DNA from 2 places in the Enterobacter chengduensis genome. Region 1 is predicted to be linked to the other one. Evidence: predicted binding sites of a transcription regulator. Region 1 holds the regulator's gene; the other holds the start of a gene.
The links. The regulator LexA, encoded in region 1, represses DNA repair genes until DNA is damaged. The targets are predictions, from matches to a motif close to TNCTGTATGTACATACAGNA.
Positions count from the first base shown of each region.

Region 1 (7,894 bases):
AACCGCTCATCGCTATCTGGATAGGTCGAATCATCCGCGCCTTCCACGTCGCGCCAGTGCCGAATACAGTCAGGTCTTTTCATTATGAATCTCCCGGTTTGCGATGGGTCAGGTATAGCACAGACTGGCGGATCTCGGTGTTTTTACCAGAACATGGTAAAGTGGGGGTTTTCCGTCCTATTACATCCGGGGTGCTACATGGATAAGTCCACAAAAGAGCTGTTAGCGCAGGCCGAAAAGCTGTGCGCGCAACGCAATGTGCGCCTGACTCCGCAGCGCCTTGAAGTGTTACGCCTGATGAGTCTGCAACAGGGTGCAATCAGCGCCTATGACCTGTTAGATCTGCTCCGTGAAAGCGAGCCGCAGGCGAAACCACCCACGGTGTATCGCGCGCTGGATTTCCTGCTGGAACAGGGTTTTGTCCACAAAGTCGAGTCCACAAACAGCTACGTGCTGTGTCATCTTTTCGATCAGCCCACTCACACATCCGCTATGTTTATCTGCGACCGTTGTGGCGTGGTGAAAGAAGAAGCTGCGGAAGGCGTGGAAGACATTATGCATACGCTGGCGGCAAGAATGGGCTTTGCCCTGCGGCATAATGTGATTGAAGCACACGGGTTGTGTTCAGCGTGTGTTGAGGTGGAAGCCTGTCGGCACCAGGATGCGTGCCAACATGACCACTCTATACTGGTGAAGAAAAAGCCGCGTTAACGGCAAAAGAAAAGGCGGCTTAGAGCCGCCCTGTGGGTTATTTCGCGTTACCAGCGGTAGTCGTTACGGGTTTCCCAGTCTTTGACTTCGTTTTCCGCCTGATCTTTCGCATAGCCGTAACGTTCCTGAATTTTACCGACAAGCTGATCGCGTTTACCTTCAATGACGGTCATATCGTCATCGGTCAGCTTACCCCACTTTTCTTTCGCTTTACCTTTGAACTGCTTCCAGTTGCCGCCGATTTCGTCTTTATTCATCATCGTGTCCTCTTAGTTAAGCGTCGGGTCGTAACGTCCGTTACGTTCTTTTCTGCTGGACGTGATATTTATTGTAGTTAAGGATTCGGCGGTTAATTTCATATTCGGAATCTTTAACCGTCACGATATATCGTGGCGGGAGGAGAACCAGGTATTGTTTTGCCAGTGGCGATGCCAGATAAAGGCCAGCGACAGGCCTCGCAGAGAGAGAAACACCGCAAGCGCCAGCCATAAACCGTGATTGCCCAGCCAGGGGAGCGTCAGCAGCGTCAGGCCAAACCCTGCCGCCGCAACGGCCATGCAGTTACGCATCTCCGCCCCGCGCGTTGCGCCAATAAACATGCCGTCCAGCAGATAACACCAGACGCCGACCACCGGTAAAATGACTTGCCAGATGAGATAGTGGCTCGCCAGCTCGCGCAGCGCAGGGAGAGACGTAAGCGACGCGACAATCTGCTCGCCAAAGCAGGCGTAAACCAGGCCGAATGCCAGCGCCACCAGCCCAGACTGCCGGCAGGCTGCCCGCCAGACGTCCCGAAGCTGCCCGCTTTCCCGCGCGCCGTACGCCTGCCCGGAATGCGCTTCTACCGCATAGGCAAAGCCGTCCAGCGCGTAGGCGGTAAAGGTCAAGAGCGTCATCAGTACCGCGTTGACCGCGACGATTTCTGGCCCTAGCCGGGCCCCAAAGACGGTTAGCGCACCGAAACAGAGCTGAAGCAGCAGCGAACGCAGCATGATGTCCCGGTTAAGCGCCAGCAGCTTACGGATATTGCCACGCCATGCGGTTTTGAGCAGCGCCAGGGAGATCCCGCGCATCGCCAGCACCCGCCAGACCATCCACAGGCCAATAATAAAGGTTCCGTATTCGGCGATTGCCGTCGCCAGCGCCGCGCCCTGCACGTTCATGTGCAGGCCCATCACCAGCCAGACATCCAGCACAATGTTGAGCAGATTGCCCACCACCAGCAAAATCACCGGGGCGCGGGCGTACTGTACGCCCAGCAGCCACCCCAGCAGAACCAGGTTGGCCAGCGAGGCGGGGGCGCTGAGCCAGCGGATTTCGAGGAAACGTCGCGCCTGCGTCAGCACCGCCTCGCTGCCGCCAACAACCTGGAGCGCCAGGTCGATGAGGGGCGCACGCAATAAAACGATTAACGTCCCCGCGCCAAGCGCAAGGATCAGCGGCTGGACCAGCGCGCGCGCCAGACGCAGCGGGTCTTTCGCACCATACGCCTGCGCCGTGAGTCCGGTGGTGCTCATGCGCAAAAAGAGCAGCAGCATAAACAGGAAGCTGGTTGCCGTCGCGCCAATCGCCACGCCGCCAAGATAAACTGGTGAATCCAGATGGCCGATAACGGCAGTATCAACCAGCCCAAGCAGAGGCACGGTAATATTGGAGAAAATCATCGGCAGTGCAAGACGCCACAATGCCTTATCGGATGCCGTCAGCAGTGACATGAAAAATACCGGAAGTGGGGAATGAAGCAGGCTACAGCGGCGCCATAGCCTGTCAGGAAGAGGTTACAGCCATTCACCGTTGCGAATGACCCCAACCGCCAGTCCTTCGATAGAGAAGTTCTGTTCGCGGAGGTCGACCAAAATGGGTGAGAACTCGCTGTTTTCAGGCAGCAACTGTACGCTGTTACCCTGTTTTTTCAGACGCTTAACGGTCACTTCGTCATCGATACGCGCCACAACCACCTGGCCGTTTCGCACATCCTGAGTTTTATGCACTGCAAGCAGATCGCCATCGAGGATACCGATGTCTTTCATCGACATGCCGCTGACGCGCAGCAGAAAATCAGCGCTCGGTTTGAACATGCCAGGATCGACCTGATAGTGGCCTTCAATATGCTGCTGAGCCAGTAAAGGCTCACCGGCAGCAACACGGCCTATCAGCGGAATGCCGGTCTCTTCTTCCACCAGCAGGCGGATACCGCGTGACGCGCCCGAGACAATCTCAATCACGCCCTTACGCGCCAGCGCTTTCAGGTGTTCTTCGGCAGCATTTGGAGAACGGAAACCCAGACGCTGCGCGATTTCCGCACGCGTGGGTGGCATACCCGTCTGGCCGATATGATCCCGAATGAGATCAAACACCTCTTGCTGCCTGGTCGTTAACGCTTTCATTCCGCCCCCTGGGTGTATATACAGTTATGCTGTGAGTATATACAGTCAAAGGTGATTTTGGAATCAAAAACTGCACAAAAAACCAGGGACTTAATTATTCCTCGAGGCTCATCGGAAATGTGACCAAAGCAGCGTGACCCAGGTAATGGCAGCAGTGATAATCGCCAGCAGCACAGCGGCAGAACCCATATCCTTCGCGCGGCCGGAAAGTTCGTGGAAGTCAGAGCCGATACGGTCGACCACGGCCTCAATAGCGCTATTGAGAATTTCCACTATCATCACCAGAAGTACGGAACCGATGAGAAGCACGCGGGTAACGGCATCTACATCAAGGAAACAGGCGATGATCACCGCGATGATAGCGGCGACGCCCTCCTGGCGAAAGGCGGCTTCGTTGATCCACGCGGCACGGAAACCTTTCCATGAATAGCCGGCGGCTTTAATGATACGCGTTAACCCAGTGGTATTATTGGCCATTAAAAGAACCTTTTAAGAAAAAAAGCGTCAGTAACAGGAACTGTAGCGCGTTTCGCCACAGCCTGAAGTATGACGGGTAACAACAGAAATTTTGCGCGCTTTCTGTTATCCTTGCGCCGCAATTGCATTATTAACCAGAGGCTTTACATCGTTTATGTCCGGCTGGCCACGAATTTACTACAAATTACTTAATTTACCATTAAGCATCCTGGTAAAAAGCAAGTCTATCCCAGCAGAACCCGCGCTGGAATTGGGACTCGATACGTCGCGTCCTATTATGTACGTTTTGCCTTACAACTCGAAGGCAGACTTACTGACGCTTCGCGCCCAGTGTCTGGCGCATGATTTACCTGACCCGCTTGAACCGCTGGAAGTCGACGGCACGCTGCTGCCGCGCTACGTGTTCATTCACGGTGGACCGCGCGTGTTTACCTATTACACGCCGAAAGAAGAGTCCATCAAGCTGTTCCATGACTATCTCGACCTGCACCGCAGCAACCCCGATCTGGACGTGCAGATGGTGCCGGTATCGGTGATGTTTGGTCGTCGTCCGGGCCGTGAAAAAGGTGAAGAGAATCCGCCGCTGCGCATGCTTAACGGCATCCAGAAGTTCTTCGCGGTCTCCTGGCTGGGGCGCGACAGCTTTGTGCGCTTCTCCCCTTCGGTTTCGCTACGTCGCATGGCGGACGAGCACGGGACCGACAAAATCATCGCGCAAAAACTGGCGCGCGTAGCGCGTATGCACTTCGCCCGTCAGCGCCTGGCGGCAGTAGGACCACGCCTCCCGGCGCGTCAGGATCTGTTCAACAAGCTGTTGGCCTCCAAAGCGATTGCCCGCGCCGTTGAAGACGAAGCGCGCAGCAAGAAAATTTCGCATGAGAAAGCCCAGCAGAACGCCATTGCGCTGATGGAAGAGATTGCCGCGAACTTCTCTTACGAGATGATTCGCCTGTCCGATCGTATTCTCGGCTTTACGTGGAACCGCCTCTACCAGGGCATCAACGTTCATAACGCCGAGCGCGTGCGTCAGCTGGCGCATGATGGCCATGAGATTGTCTATGTCCCCTGCCACCGCAGCCACATGGACTACCTGCTTCTCTCATACGTGCTCTATCACCAGGGGCTTGTACCGCCGCACATCGCAGCCGGTATCAACCTGAACTTCTGGCCAGCGGGCCCGATCTTCCGCCGCCTGGGCGCGTTCTTTATCCGTCGTACCTTCAAGGGCAACAAGCTCTACTCCACCGTGTTCCGCGAGTATCTGGGCGAGCTGTTTAGCCGCGGCTATTCCGTTGAGTACTTTGTTGAGGGCGGTCGCTCGCGCACCGGACGTCTGCTCGATCCGAAGACCGGCACGCTGTCGATGACCATCCAGGCGATGCTGCGCGGCGGAACCCGTCCGATCACGCTGGTGCCTATTTACATCGGCTATGAGCACGTAATGGAAGTGGGCACCTACGCCAAAGAGCTACGCGGGGCGACCAAAGAGAAAGAGAGCCTGCCGCAGATGCTGCGCGGCCTGAGCAAGCTGCGTAACCTGGGTCAGGGCTACGTAAACTTCGGCGAACCGATGCCGCTTATGACGTACCTGAACCATCACGTTCCGGAGTGGCGCGAGTCCATCGATCCTATCGAAGCGATTCGCCCTGCCTGGCTGACACCAACGGTCAACGGCATTGCGTCCGAACTGATGGTGCGCATTAACAACGCGGGTGCGGCTAACGCCATGAACCTGTGCTGTACGGCGCTGCTGGCTTCGCGTCAGCGCTCGCTGACCCGCGAACAGCTTACAGAGCAGCTGGATTGCTACCTAGACATGATGCGCAACGTGCCGTATTCCGTTGACTCAACCGTGCCTTCTGCGACCGCCAGCGAGCTTATCGATCACGCGCTGCAGATGAACAAGTTTGAAGTCGAAAAGGACACCATCGGCGACATCATCATTCTGCCGCGCGAGCAGGCAGTGTTGATGACCTACTACCGCAACAACATCACCCACATGCTGATGCTGCCGTCGCTCATGGCGGCTATCATCACCCAGCATCGCCGTATTTCACGTCAGGAGCTATTGCGTCACGTTGAGACGCTTTACCCGATGCTGAAAGCGGAGCTGTTCCTGCGCTGGAGTAAAGACGAGCTGGCGGGCGAGCTGGACAAACTGACGGAAGAGCTTCGTCGTCAGGGGCTGATCACCGTTACGAATGACGAGCTGCACATTAATCCGTCTCGCTCCCGAACCCTGCAGCTGCTGGCAGCAGGTGCGCGCGAAACGCTGCAGCGCTACGCCATCACGTTCTGGCTGCTGAGTGCGAACCCGTCTATTAACCGCGGTACGCTGGAGAAAGAGAGCCGGACGCTGGCCCAGCGCCTGTCCGTTCTGCACGGCATTAACGCCCCTGAATTCTTCGACAAAGCGGTCTTCAGTTCCCTGGTGCTGACGCTGCGTGATGAAGGCTTCATCAGCGATACGGGCGATGCCGAGCCGGAAGAGACGCTGAAGGTTTACCAGATGCTGGCAGAGCTGATTACCTCAGACGTGCGCTTGACGATTGAGAGCGCGACGCAGGGCGAGTGATGTAAAAAAGCCGGGTGGTGGCTTCACCTGACCCGGCCTGACATTCCGCATAATATAAAGGCCCGGTAAGCGTTAACGCTACCGGGCCTTATTTTTGAGCCTTCTTAAATCACCGCATTCAGCTCAGCAGCGTGAAAGCAATCATCCCGACAATCGCACCCGTCGTGCCGAGGATGGTTTCCATCAGCGTCCAGGTCTTCAGGGTTTGCGCTTCGGTGGCGCCGGTAAATTTACCGAACAGCCAGAAGCCCGCGTCGTTTACGTGAGAGACCACAATCGAACCGCCCGCGATACAGATAGAGAGCGCGGCCATCTGGGCACCGGAGTAGTTCAGCTGTTCAATCACCGGCATCACCAGACCCACGGCGGTTAAACACGCCACGGTGGCGGAACCCTGGATGATACGCACCGCCGCCGCCAGCACGAAGCAGGTGACCGCAATCGGCAGGCCCATTCCGGTCAGCGCTTCGCCCAAAGCCGGACCCACGCCGGAATCCACCAGCACCTGCTTGAACACGCCACCGGCACCGATCACCAGCAGGATAATCCCCGCAGGCTGCAGCGCGGCACCGCAGATCTCCATCACGCGGTCTTTCGGCATCCCCTGACGCATCGCCAGGCCGTAAATCGCCACCAGACACGCCACCAGGATCGCCGTGAACGGGTGACCGATGAACTCAAACCATTCGTACGCGGTAGAGCCTACCGGCACAAAGCGTGCAGCGATGGTTTTCAGGCCCACCAGCACCAGCGGGAGCAGGATCAGCGACAGGCTGAAGCCAAAGGACGGCATTTTGCCTTCGCCAAGGTGCGGCTCGGTGATGTCGTCCGGAATGTGCAGCTCAACGTAGCGGCTGATGAAGTTGCCCCACAGCGGACCGGCGATAATCATCCCCGGAATTGCGGCGCACAGGCCAATCAGGATCATCCAGCCAAAGTCGGCGTGCATCTGGGATGCCAGCAGCATCGGCGCAGGCCCCGGCAGCAGGAACGCTGCGGCCGCCGCCACGCCCGCAAACAGCGGAATGACCAGCTTCACGAGGTTAGTGCCGGTATGGCGCGCCATGGAGAACGCGACGCTGATGAGCAGCACAACGGCCACTTCGAAGAACAGCGGCAGGGCGCAAATCAGGCCCGCCAGGCCAATCGCATAGTGCGCGCGGCTGTGGCCAAAGGATTTCAGCATCTTGACGGCAATCTGGTCGACCGCGCCCGTCTCGTGCAAAATCTTGCCAAACATCGCGCCGAGCGCGACCACAATCGCCAGGAAGCCCAGCGTGCCGCCCATCCCTTTTTCCATCGTCGCGGCGATCTTGTCGAGCGGCATACCGGAAAAGAGACCTGCACCAATAGACACCACCATCAAAGCAACAAAGGCGTGCATACGCGCCTTCATTACTAAAAACAGCAGCAGCAAAACCGAACCCACTGCTGTCAAAACTAACGTTAATGTACTCAAAACTTACTGCCTTTTATTGATGACCTCGATGGTGCTGGCAACAACACCCTCCAGTGACTGATCGATATCAACCACTAAAACGTCTTTCTCGTCTTCACCCGGCTCCTGCAGCGCGTCGAACTGCGTCACCAGCATCTGGGTTTTGAAGAAGTGCCCTTTACGCGCCTTCAGGCGGCTTTCAATGACCTCGAAGTCCCCTTTCAGGTAGATGAAAGAGAGGTTCGGGTTGCCGTCGCGCAGCAGGTCGCGGTAGGTTTTTTTCAGCGCGGAGCAGACGATCAGCGA
Region 1 is NZ_CP043318.1:326,421-334,314, reverse strand. It holds gene FY206_RS01585 (cupin domain-containing protein) at 1-83, opposite strand, end outside; gene zur (zinc uptake transcriptional repressor Zur) at 199-711, shown strand; gene FY206_RS01575 (CsbD family protein) at 759-968, opposite strand; gene dinF (MATE family efflux transporter DinF) at 1,089-2,426, opposite strand; gene lexA (transcriptional repressor LexA) at 2,490-3,098, opposite strand; gene FY206_RS01560 (diacylglycerol kinase) at 3,207-3,575, opposite strand; gene plsB (glycerol-3-phosphate 1-O-acyltransferase PlsB) at 3,730-6,150, shown strand; gene gntU (gluconate transporter) at 6,269-7,609, opposite strand; gene gntK (gluconokinase) at 7,613-7,894, opposite strand, start outside.

Region 2 (7,894 bases), 590 kb from region 1:
CGCGCCAACCAGCATAAACAGCGAACCAAAGACTTTATTCAGGGCCTTCATCTGCTTAGGCCCTTTTATCCATGCCGCAATCCGCTGCGCGAGCGTCGCGTAACCAATCATCACGATGATATCGACGATAATGGTGGTTGCGCCCAGCACCACGTACTGCATCACCTGGGGCTGATGCGGCACGATAAACTGCGGGAACAGCGCGGCGAGGAACACAATGCTTTTCGGGTTGGTCAGGTTGACGAACACCGCACGCTTAAAAAGATGGCCGCGGTTTTGCGTCTGAGCGAGCGTATTCAGGTTGATGGAGCCTGCCGCGCGCCACTGCTGGATGCCAAGCCAAATCAGATACGCTGCCCCAGCCCATTTCAGCACTTCAAAGGCCAGTACGGAGCGGGAGAACAGGGTTCCCAGACCAATCCCGACCAGCACGATGTGAATGCCCAGCCCGGTCTGCAAACCGGCAATCGACGCCGCCGCCCCGCGATACCCGTGGTTGATGGAGGTGGTCATGGTGTTAATCGCGCCCGAGCCCGGTGAAAGACTGAGGAGGATGGATGTCAGCAGGTAAGCGAACCACCACTCAAAGGTCATTTGAAACTCCCGAATTGTCTGTTTTTATGCCACAATACGCTATTGTTGAGTCATTTTGTGACCGGTGACGAAAAAACGATATTCCTTGGCTTAGGTGAGTAGAAACCCGATGTTTCAGCAGAAAAAGGACTGGGAAACACGAGAAAACGCATTTGCTGCTTTCTCCATGGGGCCGCTGACCGATTTCTGGCGCCAGCGTGAGGAAGATGAGTTTACGGGCGTCGGGGGCATCCCGGTACGCTTCGTTCGTTTCCGTGATGAGAAAAATGACCGGGTAATCGTGGTTTGCCCGGGGCGCATTGAAAGCTACGTTAAATACGCCGAACTGGCCTACGATTTGGTCCATATGGGGTTCGATGTGCTTATCATCGACCATCGTGGGCAGGGGCTGTCCGGACGCATGTTGCCGGACACGCACCGTGGGCACGTCGATCGCTTCAGCGATTACGTCGACGATTTCGCCGCGTTCTGGCAGCAGGAAGTGCAGCCCGGCCCCTGGCGTAAGCGGTACATCCTTGCGCACTCCATGGGGGGCGCGATATCGACGCTGTTTTTGCAGCGTTATGAACACCAGTGCGATGCCATTGCGCTGACCGCGCCGATGTACGGTATTGTCATACGTTTCCCCGACTGGATGGTACGCCATCTTCTCGACTGGGCTGAGGGCCATCAGCGCATTCGGGAAGGCTATGCCATCGGGACAGGACGCTGGCGCGCGCTGCCGTTCGCCATCAACGTCTTAACCCACAGTCGGCAGCGTTATCGCCGCAACCTGCGCTTTTATGCCGATGAACCACGTTTACGCGTGGGCGGCCCGACCTGGCACTGGGTGCGGGAAGGTATCCTTGCCGGTGAGCAGGTGCTGGTGGGGGTCGGCAATGACGACACGCCAACGCTCCTGATTCAGGCGGAAGAAGAGCGTGTGGTCGATAACCGCATGCATGACCGCTATTGTGAACTGCGCGCTGCCGCCGGTCACCCTTGTGAAGGGGGAAAACCGCTGGTCATTAACGGTGCGTACCATGAGATCCTTTTTGAAAAGGACGCCATGCGCTCAGTCGCGCTCAACGCCATCGTTGAATTTTTCAACAGGCATAATTGATTCTTGTTTTCCACCAGAGGTTGAAATCCCTATGTACCAGGTTGTTGCATCTGATTTAGATGGCACGCTGCTTTCCCCCGACCATACCCTGTCGCCTTACGCGAAAGAGACCCTGAAGCTTCTGACCGCCCGCGGCGTGAACTTCGTGTTCGCCACCGGCCGTCACCACGTCGACGTGGGGCAGATCCGCGATAATCTTGAGATCAAATCGTACATGATCACCTCCAACGGTGCGCGCGTGCATGATACTGACGGCAACCTGATCTTTACCCATAACCTGGATCGCGATATTGCCGCCGATCTGTTCGGCGTGGTGCATAACAACCCGGCTATCGTCACCAACGTTTACCGCGACGACGACTGGTTTATGAACCGCCACCGCCCGGATGAAATGCGTTTCTTCAAGGAAGCGGTATTCAACTACTCCCTGTACGAGCCGGGCCTGCTGGAGCCGGAAGGGATCAGCAAGGTGTTCTTCACCTGCGACAGCCACGAAGAGCTGCTCCCGCTGGAGCAGGCGATCAACGCCCGCTGGGGCGATCGCGTGAACGTGAGCTTCTCAACCCTGACCTGCCTGGAAGTGATGGCGGGTGGCGTCTCCAAAGGTCACGCGCTGGAAGCGGTTGCGAAACGTCTGGGCTTCGAGCTGAAAGACTGTATCGCCTTCGGTGACGGCATGAACGATGCCGAAATGCTCTCCATGGCGGGCAAGGGCTGCATCATGCAGAACGCGCATCAGCGTCTGAAGGATCTGCACCCGGAGCTGGAAGTGATTGGTTCCAACGCTGACAACGCGGTGCCGAAGTATCTGCGCAAGCTGTTCCTTGAATAATCTTCATTTGGTTGTTTATTGCTCAGTTGTCAACTAAAGAGTTCGCTACAATGCCTGTCCTTCTTTCTGAGAGACAAGCATTGTGGCGCTACTCATTATCACCACTATCCTGTGGGCCTTCTCCTTTAGCCTGATTGGCGAGTACCTTGCCGGCTCGGTCGACAGCTACTTCTCGGTGCTGATGCGCGTGGGGCTGGCGGCGCTGGTGTTCCTGCCGTTTCTGCGCACGCGCGGACAATCGCTGAAAACGATTGTGCTGTATATGCTGGTGGGGGCGATGCAGCTCGGCATCATGTATCTGTTCAGCTTCCGGGCCTACCTCTACCTGTCCGTCTCCGAATTTCTGCTCTTTACCGTGCTGACGCCGCTCTACATCACGCTGATTTACGACCTGCTCAGCAGACGCCGCCTGCGCGGGGGATACCTCCTGAGCGCGGCGCTGGCGGTGATTGGCGCGGCAATTATTCGCTACGACAAAGTGAGCGATCACTTCTGGACCGGCTTGATGTTCGTCCAGCTCGCCAACATCAGTTTCGCCATCGGTATGGTGGGCTACAAACGCCTGATGGAAACCCGCCCGATGCCGCAGCATAACGCGTTTGCGTGGTTCTATATGGGCGCGGCGATCGTCGCGGTGGCGGCGTGGTTTATGCTGGGGAACCCGCAAAAGCTGCCGACCACCGGCGTGCAGTGGGGCGTTCTGGTCTGGCTGGGCGTCGTGGCGTCCGGGCTGGGGTACTTCATGTGGAACTACGGCGCGACGCAGGTCGACGCCGGTACGCTCGGGATCATGAACAACGTGCATGTCCCGGCAGGGCTGCTGGTTAACCTCGCCATCTGGCAGCAACAGCCGCACTGGCCGAGCTTCCTTATTGGGGGAGCGGTGATCCTGGCTTCACTGTGGGTCCATCGCCGCTGGGTCGCTCCGCGCTCCGCACGAACGGAAGGTGGTCGCACGCGTGGTTCCGCGCTGAGCGAATAAACGCCTCCGTAATCGGCTGACGCTGCTCGCCGTCGCGCACGGCGGCGTACAGTCGGCTCCACAGTCCTTCACCCAGGGTTTTGGTCACCACCAGGCCCTGGCGTTCAAAGCTCTCCACCACCCAGTGCGGCAGCGCCGCAATGCCCATTCTGGCCGCCACCATCTGGATCAACAGCAGGGTGTTATCCACGCTTTTTAGCTGCGGGCTAATGCCTGCCGGCTGCAGAAAATGACGCCAGATATCCAGGCGACTGCGCTGAACCGGATAAATCAGCAGCGTTTCTGTCGCAAGATCTTCCGGCGTGATGCGCGTTTTGGCCGCCAGCGGATGGTCCGGCGCCAGCACCAGGCGCACTTCATAATCAAACATCGGCGAATAGTGCAGGCCGCTGCGCGGCAGGATGTCAGAGGTCATCACCAGATCCAGCTCGCCCTGCTGCAGCGAGGGCTGCGGATCGAACGTGACGCCGGATTTAAAGTCCATCTCCACCTGCGGCCACTTCTGGCGGAAGTTCTCAAGCGCGGGGGTCAGCCACTGAATACAGCTGTGGCACTCAATGGCGATACGCAGTTTGGTCTGCTGCGGTTCGTTACACGCTTGAAGCGCGCTGGCGATTTGCGGCAGGACCTGATTCGCCAGCTGAAGCAGAATTTCACCCTGCGGCGTAAAGCGTAGCGGCTGGCTCTTACGCACAAAAAGACGGAAACCGAGGCGCTGTTCCAGATCGCTGAACTGGTGAGAAAGGGCGGACTGGGTCTGGTGCAGCGTGGCCGCCGCCGCCGCCAGAGAACCGCAGTTCCGCAACGCTTGTAGCGTTTTCAGGTGTTTAATCTCGATCATGAAAGTCCTTCACTTCGCCGTGAATATTTTGCGCTTGAGGAATATACAGTACCTGCCAATTATAGATGTGTAAACATCTGGACGTCTAAATAACGAATTTCCACAAGGGGCATACCATGACAATCCGCAATCACACTCTCGGTTTCCCTCGCGTTGGCCTGCGTCGCGAGCTGAAAAAAGCGCAAGAAAGCTACTGGGCGGGGAACGTCACCCGTGAAGAACTGCTCGCGGTGGGGCGAGAGCTGCGCGCCCGTCACTGGGATCAGCAAAAACAGGCGGGCATTGACCTGCTGCCGGTGGGCGATTTCGCCTGGTACGACCATGTTCTGACGACCAGCCTGCTGCTGGGCAACGTGCCGGCTCGTCATCAGAACAAAGATGGATCGGTAGATATCGATACCCTGTTCCGCATCGGCCGTGGCCGCGCGCCAACGGGTGAGCCAGCGGCAGCGGCGGAAATGACAAAGTGGTTTAACACCAACTATCACTATATGGTGCCGGAGTTCGTAAAAGGCCAGCAGTTCAGGCTGACCTGGACGCAGCTTCTGGACGAGGTGGACGAAGCGCTGGCACTGGGCCACCAGGTGAAGCCGGTGCTGCTCGGGCCGGTAACGTATCTGTGGCTGGGTAAGGTCAAAGGCGAGCCGTTTGACCGCCTCAGCCTGCTGAAGGACATTCTACCGGTCTACAGGCAGGTGCTGATTGAGCTGGGCAAGCGCGGCATTCAGTGGGTGCAAATCGACGAACCTGCTTTGGTGCTTGAGCTGCCCCAGGAATGGCTCGATGCCTTCAAACCGGCGTATGACGCGCTTACCGGGCAGGTGAAGCTGCTGCTGACCACCTATTTTGAAGGCGTCACGCCGAACCTGAACACCATTACCGCGCTGCCGGTTCAGGGCCTGCACGTTGACCTGGTACACGGTAAAGATGATGTGGCGGAGCTGCACAAGCGTCTGCCCGCAGACTGGCTGCTCTCGGCCGGGCTGATTAACGGTCGTAACGTCTGGCGTGCCGATCTCACCGAGAAATACGGACAAATCAAAGACATCGTCGGTAAACGTGAGCTGTGGGTGGCCTCGTCCTGTTCATTGTTGCACAGCCCGCTCGATCTCAGCGTAGAGACCCGCCTCGATCCCGAAGTAAAAAGCTGGTTTGCCTTCGCCCTGCAAAAATGCGAAGAGCTGGCACTGCTGCGCGACGCGCTGAACAGCGGCGACACGGAGGCGATTGTCGAATGGAGCGCCCCGATCCAAGCGCGTCGTCATTCGGCGCGCGTGCACAACCCGGCGGTGGAAAAACGTCTGGCGGCTATTACCGCCCAGGACAGCCAGCGCCAGAGTCCGTATGAGGTGCGCGCGGAAGCCCAGCGCGCCCGCTTCAACCTGCCTGCATGGCCGACCACGACGATCGGCTCTTTCCCGCAGACTACGGAGATCCGCGGCCTGCGTCTCGATTTCAAGAAGGGCAATCTGGACGCGAATCACTACCGTACCGGCATTGCGGAGCACATCAAGCAGGCGATTATCGAGCAGGAGCGTTTAGGTCTGGACGTGCTGGTGCACGGTGAGGCCGAGCGTAACGACATGGTGGAATACTTCGGTGAGCACCTTGACGGCTTTGTGTTTACCCAGAACGGCTGGGTGCAGAGCTACGGCTCCCGCTGCGTGAAGCCGCCGGTGGTGATCGGCGACGTCAGCCGTCCGGAAGCGATCACCGTGGAGTGGGCCAAATATGCCCAGTCTCTGACCGACAAGCCGGTTAAGGGCATGCTCACCGGGCCGGTGACCATTCTCTGCTGGTCGTTCCCGCGCGAAGACGTGACCCGTGAAACCATCGCCAAACAGATCGCGCTGGCGCTGCGCGATGAGGTGGCGGATCTGGAGGCGGCGGGCATTGGCATTATCCAGATTGACGAACCGGCGCTGCGCGAAGGTCTGCCGCTGCGCCGCAGCGACTGGGATGCCTACCTGAAGTGGGGCGTAGAGGCGTTCCGCATTAATGCATCGGTGGCGAAGGACGACACGCAGATCCACACCCACATGTGTTACTGCGAATTTAACGACATCATGGATTCCATAGCCGCGCTGGACGCCGACGTGATCACCATTGAGACCTCGCGTTCAGACATGGAGCTGCTGGAGTCGTTTGAAGAGTTCGACTACCCGAATGAGATCGGGCCGGGCGTGTACGACATTCACTCTCCGAACGTGCCGAGCGTGGAGTGGATTGAGGCCCTGCTGAAAAAAGCCGCCCAGCGCATTCCGGCAGAGCGCCTGTGGGTGAACCCGGACTGCGGCCTGAAAACCCGCGGCTGGCCGGAGACGCGTGCGGCGCTCGCCAACATGGTCAAGGCGGCGCAGAATTTGCGTCAGGCGTAGTGGAGCTGGATTGCCGGGTGGCGCTAACGCTTACCCGGCCTACCTTAAGGCCCGGTAAGGCGCAGCCGCCACCGGGCTTTTTTATGCTTTCTTCCCGCCATACTGGCTAAACCACGCCAGCATTCGCTGCCAGCCATCTTTGGCCGATTCCGCGTGATAGCTCGGACGATAGTCGGCGTTAAACGCATGCCCGGCATCCGGATACACCACGATCTCCGCCTTTGCATTTGCCGCACGAAGCGCATGACGCATGGTCTCTACCGAATCAAGCGAAATCCCTGTGTCCTGAGCGCCGTACAGGCCTAACACCGGGGCATTTAACTCGGTAGCGATATCCACGGGATGTTTCGGCGAATTCAGCGTTTTCTCCCCCACCAGTTTGCCGTACCAGGCGACAGCGGCTTTGAGCTGCGGATTGTGCGCGGCATACAGCCAGCTAATGCGTCCACCCCAGCAGAAACCGGTGACCAGCAGACGGTGCGGGTCGCCCCCGTTGCGCGCCGCCCAGCTGGCGACGTGGTCGAGATCGGCCAGCACCTGCGCGTCCGGGACTTTGCTGACCAGGTTGCTAAGCAATGTGGGAATATCGCTGTAGTCGTTCGGATCGCCTTGACGGAAGTAGAGCTCTGGCGCAACGGCCAGATAGCCTTCCAGCGCCAGACGGCGACAGAGGTCGCGAATATGTTCATGAACGCCGAAAATTTCCTGAACCACGATCACGATGGGCAGCGGACCCTCTGCCGATTTTGGCCGCGCGTGATAAGCAGGCATATTCTCCCCCTGCGAGGGAATGGAGGTCTCGCCCGCCGTGATGGCCTCTTCTGAGGTTGAAACGATGGTTGAAGCAAGCGGGGCCGCAGCAGGTGCAAAACCGGTTTTTTCAGTCATGGCATTCTCCGTACCAATGAGTTAGCGCAAAGGTAAATATAGACACCAGGTTAACAACTCACAGTGCCTTAAACGGTCTATCTTTTGTGCAGCACCTGGCGATATAACTTGTTAATGTGATGTAAATCACTTTTTTATGGAAATTCAATGTAACCATTTTCATTCATGGTGAGGTGCGTCACGAAAATATGCTTACTGCTTCTGTAAAGTACCGTTTTACTTCTTCTGACTAACCGACCCACAGAGGAGTCACCTATGTCTAAGTCTGATGTTTTTC
Region 2 is NZ_CP043318.1:4,852,659-4,860,552, reverse strand. It holds gene rhtB (homoserine/homoserine lactone efflux protein) at 1-594, opposite strand, end outside; gene pldB (lysophospholipase L2) at 704-1,696, shown strand; gene yigL (sugar/pyridoxal phosphate phosphatase YigL) at 1,728-2,528, shown strand; gene FY206_RS23495 (carboxylate/amino acid/amine transporter) at 2,611-3,510, shown strand; gene metR (HTH-type transcriptional regulator MetR) at 3,398-4,351, opposite strand; gene metE (5-methyltetrahydropteroyltriglutamate--homocysteine S-methyltransferase) at 4,468-6,729, shown strand; gene FY206_RS23480 (dienelactone hydrolase family protein) at 6,811-7,617, opposite strand; gene udp (uridine phosphorylase) at 7,873-7,894, shown strand, end outside.
Region 2: a site for LexA is predicted at 4,383-4,402, ahead of metR (HTH-type transcriptional regulator MetR). Genes of this name have one in related genera too.